One region of the Methylibium sp. Pch-M genome, then DNA from elsewhere that is predicted to be linked to it. Evidence: predicted binding sites of a transcription regulator. Region 1 holds the regulator's gene; the other holds the start of a gene.

Evidence for each region. The regulator FNR, encoded in region 1, switches genes on or off when oxygen is low (the NO sensors DNR and NnrR bind a similar motif). The targets are predictions, from matches to a motif close to TTGATNNNNATCAA.
Region 2: a site for FNR is predicted at 1,895-1,908, ahead of C1M51_RS07375 (MBL fold metallo-hydrolase RNA specificity domain-containing protein). Genes of this name have one in related genera too.

What each region holds. Positions count from the first base shown of each region.
Region 1 is NZ_CP029606.1:3,321,563-3,324,961, forward strand. Features, by position in the region: gene hemN (oxygen-independent coproporphyrinogen III oxidase) at 1-915, opposite strand, end outside; gene fnr (fumarate/nitrate reduction transcriptional regulator Fnr) at 1,092-1,823, shown strand; gene C1M51_RS16035 (hypothetical protein) at 1,854-2,108, opposite strand; gene C1M51_RS16040 (nitrogen fixation protein FixH) at 2,141-2,389, opposite strand; gene ccoG (cytochrome c oxidase accessory protein CcoG) at 2,414-3,399, opposite strand, start outside.
Region 2 is NZ_CP029606.1:1,544,504-1,547,902, forward strand. Features, by position in the region: gene C1M51_RS07370 (DUF4010 domain-containing protein) at 1-456, opposite strand, end outside; gene C1M51_RS07375 (MBL fold metallo-hydrolase RNA specificity domain-containing protein) at 453-1,808, opposite strand; gene C1M51_RS07380 (response regulator transcription factor) at 1,946-2,626, opposite strand; gene C1M51_RS07385 (PAS domain-containing sensor histidine kinase) at 2,623-3,399, opposite strand, start outside.

The sequences.
Region 1 (3,399 bases):
GCCGATGTAGTCGTAGCCGTGCGCCAGGAAGGCGGCGATCGCGTTCGACAGCATCGTCACGCGCTGGGCGGTGCCCGGCAGGTCTGCCGCATGGATGCGCCGTTGCGGCTTGAAGCGCTGCGGCAGATGCGCATAGCTGTAGAGCGCCACACGGTCCGGCCGCAGCCGCGCCACCTGCTCCACCGTCCGGGCCAGCGAGGCCGGGGTCTGCTTGGGCAAGCCGTGGATCAGGTCGACATTGATCGAATCGAAGCCCAATGCGCGCGCGCTGGCGATCAGCGCCTCGACCTGCTCGGGCGGCTGCACGCGGTGCACCGCGTGCTGCACTTCGGGGTCGAAGTCCTGCACGCCGAAGCTCAGGCGGTTGAAACCCAGCGCCTTCAGGTGCGAAAGCCGCGAGGCACTGACGGTGCGCGGGTCGACCTCGATCGAGCATTCGGCCTGCGGCTGCAGGTCGAAGGCACCGCGCAGCAGAGCCATCAGCTGCGACAGCTCCGCATCGTCCAGGAAGGTCGGCGTACCGCCGCCGAGGTGCAGCTGACTGACGCGCTGGCGGCTGCCGATCACGTCCTGGTGCAATGCCACCTCGCGGCCCAGCCACTCCAGGTACTCGGTGCCGCGCCGGTGCTGCCGCGTGATCACCTTGTTGCAGGCGCAGTAGTAGCAGACCGACTCGCAGAATGGGATATGAACGTAGATCGACAGCGGTGTGCCACCGCCCACGGCGCCCGCCGCCGGGGCGCCGCTGCGGCGCTGGCCCAGGGCCTGCCGGTACTGAGCAGGGCCGAAGGCCTCCACGAAGCGGTCGGCGGTCGGGTAGGAGGTGTAGCGCGGCCCACCGGCGTCCAGACGACTCAGGAGTTCCTCGCTCGGCGCAGCCGGTTCCAGCATGTCGGTCAGGGTCGGAGGGGGCATGTCCGGACTGTGCCGAGGGCCTCTCACCGGGCTCTTGATCTGGGTCAAGGCCGGTCGCCGGTGGCCTCCGACAATCCACGCACAGCTTGAGGTCGATCATGCAACTTGCCCCTCACGACACCGCCGCCGACTCGCATGCGCCATCGCGGGCGGCGCACAAGATCATAATGAAGCGCATGGAACGTGAACCGATCCGCATCGAGGCCCTCAAGGTCGCATGCTCCAGTTGCAACCTGCGCGAGCTCTGCCTGCCGGTGGGCCTGTCGGACGATGACCTTGACCACCTCGACCAGCTGGTCGGCAGCCGCCGCCCTGTGAAGCGCGGCGACACGCTATTCCACGCCGGGGATCGCTTCGAGTCGCTCTATGCGGTGCGCACCGGCTTCTTCAAGACCTGCGTGTCCGCCGACGATGGCCGCGACCAGGTGACCGGTTTCCAGATGGCCGGCGAGTTGCTGGGCCTGGACGGCATCAGCACCGACCGCCATGCCTGCGACGCGGTGGCGCTGGAGGACTCGCAGGTCTGCCAGATCCCCTACTCGCAGCTCGAGAAGCTGTCGCGCGAATCCACGCCGCTGCAGCACCAGTTCCACAAGATCATGAGCCGCGAGATCGTGCGCGACCACGGCGTGATGCTGCTGCTCGGCAGCATGCGGGCCGAAGAACGGCTGGCCGCCTTCCTCCTCAACCTGACGCAGCGGCTGCAGGCGCGCGGCTTCTCGGCCTCGTCGCTGGTGCTGCGCATGACGCGCGAGGAGATCGGCAGCTACCTCGGCCTCAAGCTCGAGACCGTGAGCCGCACCTTCTCGAAGTTCCAGGACGAAGGCCTGCTCGAGGTGAAGCAGCGCGACATCCGCGTACTCGACGAATCCGGGCTGCGCCGGCTCGTCAACGGCCCGGCCTGCTGAAGGCTCGCCGCCGGCCTCGCCCGGCGCGACTCAGGGCCAGCGGCGAGGCTCGGTATTGGCCGGCTCCGGCGTCGCCAGCAGCAGCGTCAGCATCGACGCCAGCGCGCACACGATCCAGAACGCGAAGAAGGCCAGCGTGTAGACGCCGGCCGGCGACACCGTCTCCAGTGCGCGACCGACCCAGCCGCTCAGGTCCGCAGGGTCGGCGGCGCTGAACACCAGGGTCTCCAGCACCCCGGCCATCAGGAAGGACGGCCAGGCGATCCACAGCGTGCGTTGTCTCATCGTCGCGAGTTCCGGGTCGATGCGCGGTACGTTCAGCGCTCGGGACGCGGCGTGGCCGCATGGTTGCGCGCCTGCACCGCCGGCGTGTCGCTGCCCAGCGGTTCGCTGCCACGGCTGAGCACCGGATCGCTGCCGCGCACGGCGATCACGGCGGTGACGATGCCAGCCACCACCACCGCCAGCGGGCCGCCCAGCACCAGCCACAGCATGGGCTCGCGCCACCAGGGCAGCGGCCGCTCCGGCATGGGCGTCGGGCGGGTTGCGTTCTCGTTCGGGATCATGGGCTGCTCCGGAGGGGGCCGCACTCAGCGCGGCACGACGAAAGTGGACTTCTCGGACACGCTGGCCGCCGGCTGCACGCCATCGGCCTCGCGGATGATCTCGAAGCGCAGCGGGTGGGCGCCCGGGCCGAGCGCCGCGGCGCTCTGCGGCGGCACCTGTACCGCGACCGGCACCCAGCGCGACTCGGCCGGGGCCAGCCGCACCTCGTCACGCACCTGCGCCTGTGCACCGGCGATGTCGCTCACCACCACCCGGTAGCGCTGCGCCGACTCGGTGGCGTTCATGATCTGCAACCGGTAGACGTTCTCGATGCGCCCTTCGTCGACCAGCCGTGCCAGCGTACCGCGGTCGCGCACCACGTCGACGCGCATCGGGCTGCGCAGCACGAGGCTGGTGACGAAGCCGACCGAGATCAGCAGCAGGATCACGCCGTAGACCAGCACCCGCGGACGGAGCACGCGCCGCCAGTCCAGCGTGCTCCGTCCGGCGGCCAGGCCGTTCTGCGTGGCATAGCGGATCAGGCCGCGCGGATACGCCATCTTGTCCATCACACCGTTGCAGACGTCGATGCAGGCGGCACAGCCGATGCACTCGTACTGCAACCCCTCGCGGATGTCGATGCCGGTCGGGCAGACCTGCACGCACAGCGTGCAGTCGATGCAGTCGCCCTTGCCCTGGGCGGCCAGCGCGTCGTGCGCCAGGCTGCGCGGGCGCGAGCCGCGCGGTTCTCCGCGCCCGCCGTCGTAGCTGATGATCAAGGTGTCGTGGTCGAACATCGCGCTCTGGAAGCGCGCGTACGGGCACATGTACTTGCACACCTGCTCGCGCATGAAGCCGGCGTTGCCATAGGTCGCGAAGCCGTAGAACAGCACCCAGAACGCTTCCCAGGGGCCGGGCCCGGCCGAGCCCGGACCGGCCAGGCCGATCAGTGCGAGCACCTCGCCGCCCAGTTCGCGGATCGGCGTGAAGTAGCCGACGAAGGTGAAGCCGGTCCACAGGCCGATCGCCA
Region 2 (3,399 bases), 1.8 Mb from region 1:
CGCCAGCGCGGTCAGCAGCAGCCCATCGTGCAGCTCCTGTTCGCTGAGCAGCTCGGTTGCGAAGCGGTGCAGGCGTTCACGTGCCGCCAGCAGCACCGCCAGCCCCGCACCGCAGGCCGCCCCTAGGGCCGGCGAGAGGACCGACTGCACGCCGATCAGGTAGGTGGTGAACAGCGCCAGCTCGGTCGTCAGACCGGGATCGCGCGAACGGCTCTTCGCGTGCGACAGCGCGGCCAGCCCGGCCACCAGCAGGGCGCCGACGATCACCAGCCCCGGCACCGGCACCCACTGCGCCAGGCCGCCGGTGGCGGCCGCGACGGCAAAGCTGCGCAGGCCCGCGGCTTCGCGGTCCCGACCGCGGCCCTTGCGGCGCTCGCGCTCGATGCCGATCAGCAGGCCGGCACCGAGGGCCACCGCGAGGCCGAGGGCACCGTCCGGCAGCGTGACCCCGCTCACAGGTCCAGCGCCGCGCCGTGTTCCGGCACCGACACGCGCCAGCCCAGCTCGTCCTGGATGCGCAGCCGCAGCATGTCGGCCGCCGCCGGCTCGCCGTGGACGACGAAGCAGCGCTCGGGCGGCGCCTCGAAGCCGCGCAGCCAGTCCATCAGCCCGTCGGCGTCGGCATGGCCGGAGAAGCCTTCGAGGTGGCTGACGCCGGCCTTCACCGCGACGTACTCGCCGTGGATCTTGACTTCGCGCGCGCCGCCCACCAGCGCCGCGCCGCGCGTGCCGCCGACCTGGAAGCCGGGGAACACGATGTGGTTGCGCGGGTTGGGCGCCAGCGCCTTCAGGTGGTGCAGCACGCGCCCGCCGGTGGCCATGCCGCTGGCCGAGATGATGACCTTGGGCCAGCGCTGGCGCGTCAGGCGCTCGGACGCCTCGGGCCCGGCGACCAGCGTCACGTCGTCGGTCAGCGTGGCGGCCTCGCGCGGCGTGATGCGCAGCAGCTTGCGGTGGCGCTGGTACAGCGCGGTCGCGGTGCTCGCCATCGGGCTGTCCAGGAATAGCGGCAGGTCGGCCGGGATCTCGCCGGCCGCCTTGAGCCGCTGCAGCACCAGCAGCAGGGCCTGCGCGCGGCCGACGGCGAACGACGGCAGCAGCACGCTGCCGCCGCGCCGCACCGTGGCGCGCACGATCTCGCCCAGATGCGCCTGCACGTCGTCTCGCGGATGGCGGCGGTTGCCGTAGGTCGACTCGATCAGCAGCACATCGGCCTGCGCCACGCGGCCCGGCGCGGGCATCAGCAGGTCGTCGCCGCGACCGAGATCGCCCGAGAACACCAGCGTGCGGCCGTTCGCGCGCACGCTCACCGACATCGCCCCCAGCAGGTGGCCGGCGGGGGTGAACTCGATGCGGGCGTCGCCGACGCGCACCCCGCGCCCGGCCACGGCCACGCCGATGCGGGCGATGGCGCGCTTGGCGTCGGCCACGCCGTACAGCGGCAGGGCCGGCGCATGGCGCGACCAGCCGCCGCGGTTGGCGCGGCGTGCGTCCTCCTCCTGCAGGTGGGCGCTGTCGAGCAGCAGCACCTCGGCGAGGTCGCGCGTGGCGGCGGAGGCGTACACCGGGCCCTTGAAGCCCTGCTTCACCAGCACCGGCAGCCAACCGCAGTGGTCGAGGTGGGCGTGGCTCAGCACCACCGCGTCGATCTGCGCCGGCGCCGCCGCCAGCGGCGCCCAGTTGCGCTCACGCAGCGTCTTGTAGCCCTGGAACAGGCCGCAGTCGAGCAGCACGCGCGCGCCGCCCATCTCGACCAGGTGCTTCGAGCCGGTGACGGTGTCGGCGGCGCCGAGGAAGGTGAGCTTCATGCGCGTCGGTGGCCCGCGGGCCAGTGCATCGGACACGCCGCACTCTCGCACAGCCGGCGCGCAACGGCGCCGCGACTCGCCGGCGGCTGACCTGGATCAAGCGCACGCTCCGTCGCCGGCCGCTCGGCCGCGCGCCGTCAGACCTGCATCAGCTCCTGCCGCACTGCATACAACGCCAGCTCCACGTCGTTGCGCACCCCGGTCTTCTCGAGGATGCGGGCGCGGTAGGTGCTCACCGTGTTGGACGACAGCACCAGCTGCTCGGCGATCTCGCCGACGCTCTTGCCGGCCGCGAGCAGGCCGAACACCTGGTACTCGCGGTGCGACAGGCGCTCGTGCAGCGGGGCCTCGTCGTCGCCGACGCCGCCCTTCCTGCTGCCGATGCCGGCCCCCACCGCGCCCGCCAGCTGCTCGGCGACGCTGGGGGTGATGAAGAGCTTGCCCTGCGCCACCCGGCGGATGGCATCGATCATCTGCTCGCTGTCGGCGCTCTTGTTCAGGTAGCCGGCCGCGCCGAGCTTGAGGCTGCGCACCGCGTACTGCCGGTCGGGATAGGTGCTGAGCATCAGCACCGGCAACCTGGGGAACTCGGCCTTCAGCGACTTCAGCACGTCGAGTCCGTCGCGCTGTGGCATCGCGATGTCGAGCAGCACCACGTCGGGCGGCGTGCCGGCGGCGGCGCCGGCGCGCACCAGGGCCATCGCGTCGGGGCCGTTGCCGGCCTCGCCGGCCAGCGCGATGTCCCCGGCGTCGGCCAGGATCTGTTTGATGCCCTGGCGCACGATCACGTGGTCGTCGCAGATGACGACGCGGATCATGGCCGCTCCTCCGGCGCGAGCGGCATCACCAGCCGCACCAGCGTGCCCTGGCCGGGCGCACTGTCGATCGTGAGGCGCCCGCCGAAATGCGCCGCGCGCTCGCGCATGCCCATCACGCCGTAGCTGCGCGGATCGTTCAGCGCCTCGGGGGTGGTGCCGACGCCATCGTCGCGCACATCGAGGTAGAGCACCGGCTCGGGCGGCGCATCGACCACGATGCGGATGCCGACACGACGCGCCTTCGCGTGCCGCGCGATGTTCGACAGCAGCTCCTGGAAGATGCGGAACACCGCGATCGCCGACCCGCCCTCGGGCGGCGCGACGCCGGCGGCCACGTGCACCTGGATGTCGGCCTCCAGCTCGGCGCTCTCCAGCCACTCCTGGGCCTGCCACTCCAGCGCGGCCCACAGGCCCTGGTGATCGAGGATGCTGGGCCGCAGGTCGGTGATGATGCGGCCGACCTTGTCGACCGCGGTGTCGATCAACGCGCCCATCCCTTCGCACTTGGCGGCCAGCGGCGTGCGGTCGGCGACACGTTTCTCGAGCCAGTTGACATCCATCTTGAGCGCCACCAGCAGCGAGCCGAGCTCGTCGTGGATCTCGCGCGCGATGCGGGTGCGCTCCTCTTCGCGCACCGTCTCCAGGTAGGCCGAGAGCCGACGCCGCTGCGCGAGCGCGTCGCTGAGCGCGCGGGTGCGCTCGGCGACACGCTGCTCCAGCCGGTCGTTGGTGCGTTCGAGCTCGCGCTTGGCGCGCACCAGCTGCTCCTCGGC